DNA from 3 places in the Thiocystis violascens DSM 198 genome. Region 2 is predicted to be linked to each of the others. Evidence: predicted binding sites of a transcription regulator. Region 2 holds the regulator's gene; each other region holds the start of a gene.

Region 1 (3,279 bases), 160 kb from region 2:
CCACCGTGTCTCCCGCCGGTATCAGGCAGGCCAGCCAAAGCAGCAGGCTTGCGATGATGGGAGCGCCGTGGCGAGTGCCTGGAGATGAAAACGACATGGATTTCCTCGCTGGCGAGAGCGCTGCGTGGCCGCGCGCGGTGGGGAAAAGGGTACGCGATGCGTCACTGCCATGAAGTTAAGCCGTTCGTGGTGAGGCCATCGAACCATGAGCGGCTTAACGCTCAGGCAGTCGTCGGTGCGCGATGCGTACCCTTGTATCTACGGAGCGGACGCCCCCAGACAAGTCTTGGTCAGGGTGTTGTAGTTGCCGCATTTGATCGGCGTGGTCCAGTCGGCCTCCAGATCCTTGGAGCCCGGCAGGTAATCCGACCAGGCGTCGCCCGGCACCGTGCCCTCGGTCTCCCAGACCACCGCGAACTGGCCGTCGTCCTGGATCTCGCCGATCAGCACCGGTTTGGTGATGTGATGATTGGGGAGCATCTTGGCGATGCCGCCGGTGAGATTGGGGGTCTCAAGCCCGATGATCGCCTGCTCGACCTTGTCGGTGTCGGTCGTGCCCGCCTTCTCGACCGCCTGCACCCAGAGATTGAAGCCGATGTAATGGGCCTCCATGGGGTCGTTGGTGACGCGCTTGGGGTTCTTGATGAAGTCATGCCAGGTCTGGATGAAGGCGGCGTTCTCGGGGGTATCGACGCTCATGAAATAGTTCCAGGCCGCCAGATGGCCGACCAGCGGCTTGGTGTCGATGCCCGACAGCTCTTCCTCGCCGACCGAGAAGGCCACCACCGGGATGTTCTCGGCCGAGATACCCTGGTTGCCCAATTCCTTGTAGAAGGGCACGTTGGCGTCGCCATTGATGGTGGAGACCACGGCGGTCTTCTTGCCCGCCGAGCCGAACTTCTTGATGTCGCTGACGATCGACTGCCAGTCGGAGTGACCGAAGGGGGTGTAGTTGATCAGGATGTCCGCGTCGGCCACGCCCTTCAGCTTGAGATAAGCCTCAAGGATCTTGTTCGTGGTACGAGGATAGACGTAGTCGGTACCCGCCAGCACCCAGCGCTTCACGCCCAGATCCATCAGATAGTCGACCGCCGGGATCGCCTGCTGATTGGGCGCGGCACCGGTGTAGAAGACGTTCTTGGAGGATTCCTCGCCCTCGTACTGGACCGGATAGAAGAGCAGCCCGTTCAGCTCCTCGAAGACAGGCAGGACGGATTTGCGCGATACCGAGGTCCAGCAACCGAAGACCGCGGCCACCTTGTCCTTCTCCAGCAGCTCGCGCGCCTTCTCGGCGAACAGCGGCCAGTTCGAGGCCGGATCGACGACGACCGCCTCCAGTTTTTTGCCGAGCAGTCCGCCCTTCTTATTCTGCTCGTCGACCAGCATCAGGATGGTGTCCTTGAGGGTCGTTTCGCTGATGGCCATGGTGCCCGAGAGTGAGTGCAGCACACCAATCTTGATGGTGTCCTCGGCGGCCTGTCCGGGGACGGCGAGCCCAAGTCCCAGAGCCAGCCCGGAGCCGAGCACGAATTGCCTGATCAAACCGCTGTTTCGCATCGATGTAACCCCATAGTGGCGAATCATGGAAGAAAACCGCCAGCGTGACGGTCGATTCGCTTTCAAGCAGATATCAAGCCAAATATTTTATTTGGTTATTTTTACGACAGCCTCCTCAGCCTGCGGCCATAAATGCCCGAACATCGAACTCACGCCAACCTTTTTCAGCACCAATGGCTTGGAATGAAGGGTCACAAAGCGGAACGAGCGATCATGCGCAATTCGGCCTGGACGCACCGTCATAGTGCAAGCCGTCCGATCTGGCGCACGCATTAAGAATGCAGGGGTTCCGTAAGGTGACGGCGGAGGCGAAGGGCTTTGTCCTGAGCGGAGTCGAAGGGCTTTTATGGATGCCGCAAAGTCCGTACCATGCGTGGAACCATTCCATACCCTTACAAGACGCGTGCCCATCCCAGGCACGCGCCAGCAACATCCGGAGTAGCCGCATGATTAAATTCACCACCAGCCATGGCGATATCCTCGTCGAACTGGACGCCGAAAAGGCACCCAAGACCTGTGCCAACTTCGAGCAGTATGTCAGCGACGGTCATTATGACGGCACCATTTTCCACCGTGTCATCGATGGCTTCATGGTCCAGGGCGGCGGCATGACCCCGGATTTCATCCCCAAGCCGACCCGCGCGCCGGTCGAGAACGAGGCGAAGAACGGTCTCAAGAATCTGACCGGAACGCTCGCGATGGCGCGCACCATGGATCCGCATTCAGCCACCTCGCAGTTTTTCATCAATGTGGCCGACAACGGTTTCCTGGACTATCCCGGTCAGGACGGCTGGGGCTACTGCGTCTTCGGGCGCGTGGTCGAGGGGATGGAGCATGTCGAGGCCATCAAGGGCGTGAGCACCGGCACCCGCAATGGCCACCAGGACGTACCGGTCGAGGATGTCGTCATCGAACAGGCCGAGATCGTCGATTAAACCCGCAAGCCCCGCATAAATATCTCAGCGGACAGACACCCGGATCAGTCGCGGGAGGCGCTGCACGCCCTGTTGCAGACCGCGCAGGCGCGCCTCATGCGCAATCCCGAACAGGCGGCCGCTGACTTCAGCGCCGCGCTGCATCAGGACGCACCCGATTCCGTGCCCACGTCGCAGCAGCGGGTTCAGCTCGGACTCTGTCTGGGATTGGCGCACTATGCGCTGAACCAGATTCCCCAGTGCCTGACCGCCACCCGTCCGGCGCTGCAATTGGCGGCCACGCTGCCCTGGCCATCTCAGGCCCCGCCGGTTCCCGGCCACTTCGATGCCACACAGGCTCAGGCATTGCTCGAACGCCTGCTCGTCGCCCTCTGCGCCGCCGGCATCCACGCCTTCGCCGCCTTTGGCACCTTGCTTGGGCTGGTGCGGGAGGGCCGCTTGTTGGCCAACGATAAAGACCTCGACGTTATCGTGCCCATCACCGACTTCGAGCGGACCCTCGCCCTGCTGCCCACTCTGGGCTGGCAACCGGCCTGGATCCCGCTCAATGCCAGCAATTTCCGCGCCTTCGTCCATCGCGAAACCGGCGTCACGCTTGATATCCTCGGCTATACCTTCGACGCCCAGCGCCACAAGGTCATCGGCGGCTGGTGGCCGACCGGCCGGCCGATCGCCGAGGGCCGAGTGCTGGAATTCTCCGACTTCACGCTGGTGCGGCGCCAAAGCGCCTCGGGGCCATTCTGGACGCCGCAGGCACCCGAAACCCTACTCGCGGAGATGTACGGCC
Region 2 (3,279 bases):
CTGATCCAGGGCGCGGATCGACTCGCCAGCGAACGGATCATCTACGACCGCGCGCGGGCGCGGTTTCGCGCCGGCGGCTCGGAACGGGTCAAGATCACCATCACCCCGCAATCGCGCTAAGCTCACGCCGCATCCGGCGGGAGCGAACGTCCCGAATGTCGGTTTCGAGCCACGTAGGAGGAGATCCAGTTGACCGCGCTGCATGCCGAACGACTGAAAAAGAGTTACCGCGGTCGCCAGGTGTTGCAGGACGTCAGCGTCGCCGTGAATCCAGGCGAGGTGGTGGGGCTGCTCGGACCCAACGGGGCCGGGAAGACCACCTGCTTCTATCTCATCGTCGGTCTGATCGCCGCGGATCAGGGCCGCATCCTGCTGAACGATCGCGATATCACGCGGCTGCCGATGCATGCGCGCGCGCGCGCCGGACTGAGCTATCTGGCTCAGGAGCCCTCGGTGTTTCGCAAACTCACCGCGCGCGAGAACATCCTGGCGATCCTGGAGACGCGCCGGGATCTCAAGCGTCCCGAGCGCGAGCGACAGTGCGAGCGACTGCTCGAAGAGCTGGGGATCGCGCATGTGAGCGATTCGCTCGCGCTCAGTCTCTCGGGCGGGGAGCGCAGGCGTCTGGAGATTGCTCGCGCCTTGGCCGTGGACCCGATCGTCATGTTGCTGGACGAACCCTTCGCCGGGGTCGATCCCATCGCGGTCGGCGACATCAAGGCCATCGTCTCCCATCTGCGCGACCGTCGGATCGGGGTGCTCATCACCGACCACAATGTGCGCGAGACGCTCGACATTTGCGACCGCAGCTACATCATCAGCGCCGGGACGGTGATCGCCGCCGGGGTGCCGGCCGATCTGCTCGCCAACCAGCAGGCACGGGATGTCTATCTGGGCGCCGATTTTTCCATGTAGCCCTGAAACGCCATCGGCCATGCCGCGCGCGCAACCCGCGTCGGTCTCCCGGCCGCTCGGGGGAAGTTTGCGATTTAACGCCCCCGCCATGATCGGGAAGGGTGTAAGATAAAATCATCATCACTCCCCCTGCCCGGACACGGCGAACGCGGGAGATTGAAATGGGCTAGAATCGCCGAAGACGCGCTTAACGCTTTCGCACTCGAACGGGATCATCTCAAGACGCACTCGCGCTCCATGAAGCAATCCATCCAGCTTCGCCTCGGCCAACACCTCACCATGACGCCCCAGTTGCAGCAGGCGATCAAGCTTCTGCAATTGTCCACGCTCGAACTTCAGAAAGAGATACAGGAGGCGCTCGATACCAATCTCATGCTGGAGGAGGGCGACGATGCCGAGCGATTCAGTGCCAGCGAGGCGAGCGACAGCCGGATCCAGCCGATCGAGGAGGTCGCGCGCACGCGCGCCGAGGAGGATCTGCGGATCGATCGGGAGGTTCCGTCCGAGTCCAGCGAGATGCCCGACGAGCTTCCGGTCGATACGCAATGGGAGGATGTCTACGACAGCTATCTGCCCACCGCCGCTCAAGGCGGCGATGACGGCGCGGACTACGACCCTTTCGCCCACCAAAGCCGTCCGCAAACGCTGCACGATCATCTCGCCTGGCAACTGAACCTCAGCCGTCTCAACGAGCGCGATTTCATGATCGCCCAGGCGATCATCGACGCCATCGACGCGGACGGGTATCTGCGCACCCACATCGAGGATCTGCTGACCACGATCGACCACCCGGAGATCGGTGCCGATGAGGTGCAGACCCTGCTCCATCGCGTCCAATCGCTCGATCCGCCCGGGGTGGGCGCGCGGGATCCGCGGGAATGTCTGCTGCTTCAATTGCGCCAGATGCCCTCGGAGACGCCTTGCCGCGACCTGGCCATTGCCATCTGCCGCGACGGGTTCGAGCATCTGCCGAGAAAAGACATCGCCGCGCTGGCGCGCCTGCTCAATGCGCCGGAGCCGGAGATCGTCAGCGCCATCGAACTCATTCGCCGACTCAATCCGCGGCCTGGATCCTTGATCGAGGCGGCGCCTTCGGAGTACGTTGTCCCGGACCTCTTCGTGCGCAAGCTGGAGGGCCGCTGGCTGGTCGAGCTGAATCCCGAATCGACGCCTAAACTGAGAGTGAACGCGGACTATGCGCGCTTGATCCGCCGCTCCGATCAGAGCGCCGACGGTACGACCCTGAAGAGCCATCTGCAGGAGGCACGCTGGTTCATCAAGAGTCTGGCGAGCCGCAACGATACCGTCCTGCGCGTGGGTTCCAAGATCGTGGAAATGCAGCAGGATTTTTTCGAGCAGGGCGACGAGGGGATGCGGCCGATGATTCTGCGCGACATTGCCGAGGCGCTCGAATTGCACGAATCCACCGTCTCCAGGGTCACCACGCAGAAATACATGCACACCCCGCGAGGCACTTTCGAGTTCAAATATTTTTTTTCCTCTCACGTCAATACCGCTTCTGGCGGCGAGTGTTCGTCCACGGCCATCCGCGCCCTGATTCGCAAACTGATCGCGGCGGAGTCCGCCAGGAAGCCACTGAGCGACGAGAAAATCGCCAAGGAGCTTGAGGGTCAGGGGATCAAGGTCGCGCGCCGGACAGTCGCCAAATACCGCGAGGCAATGGGTCTCCCACCCTCGAACGAGCGCAAACGCCTGGATTGACAGGCCGTTTGAACCTTAAGGAGTCACACGATGCAGATCAACCTGACGGGTCACCACATCGACATTACCGATGCACTCAGGGATTATGTCGAGAACAAATTCGAGCGCCTGGGGCGACATTTTGACCACGTCATCAACGCCCACGTCGTCCTCAGCGTTGAAAAACTCGCCCAAAAGGCGGAGGCGACACTCAATGTCAATGGGGGTAATGTGTTTGCCGACTCTACCCACGAAGATATGTACGCGGCGATCGATGCCCTGATCGACAAGCTTGATCGCCAGGTGCTGCGCCACAAGGAAAAGAAAAGCAGCCACCGCGGTCCTGTTGCGAAAATCGCCGAGGCGGAGGAATAGCCGCGGCCGAGCATTGAAGGCGAACGCGTTGCTTCCGTAGGCACGCACCAGGCACCTCGGGCGGCTCGTTGACTGACCGTTCGGGGTGTTTTTTATTGAGACGACGAGAGACGATCACCACCATTAGGCTCAGATCCAGCCGACAGGTCGATCGCAGGAGACCCGAATTCATGACCCTAGACAGCGATTGCGCGACCATCGCGCCGAACCCGCGAGACTGCCCGCGGAATGCGCGCGAAGACCTGGCGGCCGCCATGCGCGTCCGCGAATCCTAGGACGTTGAGCCAT
Region 3 (3,279 bases), 1.4 Mb from region 2:
ACACCATGTGAGCGATCGGCAGATAGACGATGGTGAACCAGATCCCCATGAACCACAGCAGGGCGGAGAACTTCATGCGTTCGGCAAAGGCACCGACGATCAGGGCCGGAGTGATGATGGCAAAGGTCATCTGGAAGGTGGCGAAGACCGTTTCGGGGATCGCCGCCGTCAGGCTCTCGCGGGTCACGCCGCCCAACAACACCTTATCGAAGCCGCCGATGAAGGAGTTGAAATTCACCACGCCCTGTTCCATCCCGACGGTCGAGAAGGCCAGGCTGTAACCGTAGATCACCCAGAGCACGGTCATCAGCGCAGTGATGGCAAAACATTGCATCAGCACCGAAAGCACGTTCTTGGAACGCACCAGGCCGCCGTAGAAGAGGGCCAGGCCGGGAATGGTCATGAACAGCACCAGCGCGGTGGCGGTCAGCATCCAGGCGGTATCGCCGCTGTTCAGGACGGGAACCTCTTCCTGAGCCAGCGCGAGCATTGGGGCCAGGGTTAGGATGCCGGCCAGGGCCGGCGTGGCAAGCCGTTTGGGATCCAGTTTAGACATCGATAGGGTCTCCTTGGCGGCGATCACAATGCGTCCGACCCGGTTTCGCCGGTGCGGATGCGGATGACCTGGTTGAGTTCGAACACGAAGATCTTGCCGTCGCCGATCTTGCCGGTGCGGGCGGCGTTGCTGATCGCCTCGATCACCTTCTCGACCATGTCGTCGTCGACCGCGATCTCGACCTTGATCTTCGGCAGGAAATCGACGACGTATTCGGCACCGCGATAGAGTTCCGTATGGCCTTTCTGGCGTCCGAAGCCCTTGACTTCGATGACGGTGATGCCGGAGACGCCGATGTCTCCCAGCGCCTCGCGGACATCGTCGAGCTTGAAGGGTTTAATGACGGCTGCAACCATTTTCATGGCGTTTTAGCTCCTGTTGAAGACCGGGGCGATCACGCCCCGAGCCGTGGGGTTGACGTCGCGAACGTTGCCGAGATCAGAATTCTTTGTTCCAGCCGATCCACAACTTCGGATCCTCGTCGTAGGTGTCGCGGCCGATTTGATCGTAGTTGAAGCTGAAGGTACCGAAATCGCCGGCCTCGCGGCTGATGGAGGCGCCCCAGTGACCGTAATCGTTGCCGCCGTCGTTGTAGCGGAAATCGTAGTAACCGCCGTGCAGATTCAGCCCCAGTTCGTAGGGCAGATCGAAGTCCAGCGCGGCGTGATAGTAGAGGTCGCCCTGGATATAGTTGGCCTCGGTATTGGCCACCCCAGGCGCATCGTCGGCCTGACCATAAAACGTATAGGCGATGCCCGCGGTCAGCCATTTATAGGTTGCGCTGGCACCAAGCTCGGAAAAGTCGCTGTCGCGGCCGTCCGGATAGGCGTAATAGATGAGGTTGAGATCGTAGCTGAAGTCGTCGTTGATCGAGCCACCAAAGCCGGTGTAGAGGTCGAGTTCGTAATTGGTCTCGTTACCCTCGCCAAAGTCCACGTTCGACAGCCAGGTACCGGCATAAAAACCGCTCTGGTGCGCATAATCCAGCCCGCCCTGAACCGCCGGCTGATTATCGGTCTGGGTCTGTCCGCGCCATATGTAGTTGCTGACCACGCCGATGTTGGCGCTGATCGAGTGGGGATCCTCGGCCATGGCGGCCTGAAAAGCACCCGCGCTCATGACGAGGGTTCCAACGGCCAGTGCGGTACCGATGTGTGTTGGTTTCATTGGGTTGTACCTCAATAGGATCCAGGCATCTGTTAGAAGATAGGGCGGACCGGGCCGACGCCTGGAAGAAGGCCGGAATGCCGCACAATGACGTAGTGTCCAGTTTATGCACGGTACATGCCATTCCATGATTGCGGTAAAAACAAGACGTTTTTCGATCTTGCGTGCCATATTCGCAACAAAGATTGCACCAAGACAAAACAACGCTTTTCGACAAGACACTCGAACGCACCAAAATAGAGCGGCTTTCGACGCAGACGCGCAAACGCACCGCCCCTATAATGTTCGCCAGCATTCTCCCCCGGCCGCCTGTCTTCCAATAGGCGGGCCACGCTCGATTGGTCATGGGTCGCGACCGACCCCCGCGCAGAGGTAACTCCCAATGTTGGATCCGAAACAATTCGACGACCTGTTCCAGCGTCTCTCCTCGGCCATGCCGAAGGGTCTCCAGGTGTTGCAGGAAGACATCAATCGCAACCTCCGGGCTTCCCTGGAATCGGGACTGTCCCGACTGGATCTGGTGACGCGCGAGGAGTTCGACGTGCAGTCGGCGGTCCTGGCGCGGACACGCGAAAAACTGATCGCGCTGGAGACGCAGGTGAAGACGCTGGAGCAGGCGCTCGCGGTCGGCCGACCGCAAGCGGACTGAGCGCGCGGCCAGGGACTTGGCGCTCTGCATCCTGTACAGCCGCGCCCGCGTCGGCATCCATGCCCCGGCGGTGACGGTCGAGGTCCATCTGTCCGGCGGTCTGCCCTCGCTCTCGATGGTCGGTCTGCCGGAACTGGCGGTGAAAGAGAGCAAGGATCGGGTGCGCGGCGCCCTGCTCAACGGGCGTTTCCGCTTTCCCGACGGGCACGTCACCATCAATCTGGCGCCCGCGGATTTGCCCAAGGAAGGCGGTCGCTTCGATCTGCCGATCGCGCTCGGCATCCTGGGCGCCTCGGGTCAGGTGGCCGCCAAGGCGCTCGATCGCTATGAGTTCATCGGCGAACTGGCCCTGTCCGGCGCGCTGCGGCCGGTCAATGGGGTGCTGCCAGCGGCGGTCGCGGCGCGCGACGCGGGCCGCGAACTCATCCTGCCGCGCGAGAATGCCGCCGAGGCGGCGCTGGTCAGCGGTCTGTCGCTGCGACCGGCGGGTCATCTGATGGAGGTCTGCGAACATCTGAATGGCACCAGCCTGCTGTCCGCCTTCGTGTCGGGCGAGGATTCCGGCCATGACAACGATCCCGCCTATCCCGAACTGGCCGAGGTGCGCGGCCAGGAGCACGCCAAGCGAGCATTGGAGATTGCCGCCGCGGGGGGGCATAGCCTGCTGTTGATCGGCCCGCCCGGCACGGGCAAGTCGATGCTGGCCAACCGGCTGCCGGGTCTGCTGCCGCCCATGACCGAGGCCGAGGCGCTGGAGACGGCGGCGATCCGCTCGGTTAGCGACCGGGATCGCTTCGACCCGAGCCGCTGGCGCGAACGGCCCTTTCGGTCGCCGCACCATACCGCGTCCGGGGTCGCGCTGGTCGGCGGGGGCAGCAATCCCCGGCCGGGCGAGATTTCGCTGGCC

The links. The regulator sigma-54, encoded in region 2, starts transcription at its own class of promoters, with help from an activator protein. The targets are predictions, from matches to a motif close to TGGCANGNTNCNTGCTT.
Region 1: the regulator sigma-54 is predicted to act here: its motif matches at 1,622-1,638, upstream of urtA (urea ABC transporter substrate-binding protein).
Region 3: the regulator sigma-54 is predicted to act here: its motif matches at 1,830-1,846, upstream of THIVI_RS16815 (TorF family putative porin).

The regions. Positions count from the first base shown of each region.
Region 1 covers NC_018012.1:2,272,337-2,275,615, forward strand. The annotation lists gene urtB (urea ABC transporter permease subunit UrtB) at 1-97, opposite strand, end outside; gene urtA (urea ABC transporter substrate-binding protein) at 259-1,557, opposite strand; gene THIVI_RS10095 (peptidylprolyl isomerase) at 2,004-2,492, shown strand; gene THIVI_RS22750 (FAD synthase family protein) at 2,589-3,279, shown strand, end outside.
Region 2 covers NC_018012.1:2,437,314-2,440,592, forward strand. The annotation lists gene lptA (lipopolysaccharide transport periplasmic protein LptA) at 1-120, shown strand, start outside; gene lptB (LPS export ABC transporter ATP-binding protein) at 190-915, shown strand; gene THIVI_RS10805 (RNA polymerase factor sigma-54) at 1,153-2,637, shown strand; gene hpf (ribosome hibernation-promoting factor, HPF/YfiA family) at 2,668-2,991, shown strand; gene THIVI_RS10815 (PTS sugar transporter subunit IIA) at 3,278-3,279, shown strand, end outside.
Region 3 covers NC_018012.1:3,790,757-3,794,035, reverse strand. The annotation lists gene THIVI_RS16825 (ammonium transporter) at 1-556, opposite strand, end outside; gene glnK (P-II family nitrogen regulator) at 580-918, opposite strand; gene THIVI_RS16815 (TorF family putative porin) at 995-1,723, opposite strand; gene ubiK (ubiquinone biosynthesis accessory factor UbiK) at 2,106-2,372, shown strand; gene THIVI_RS16805 (YifB family Mg chelatase-like AAA ATPase) at 2,389-3,279, shown strand, end outside.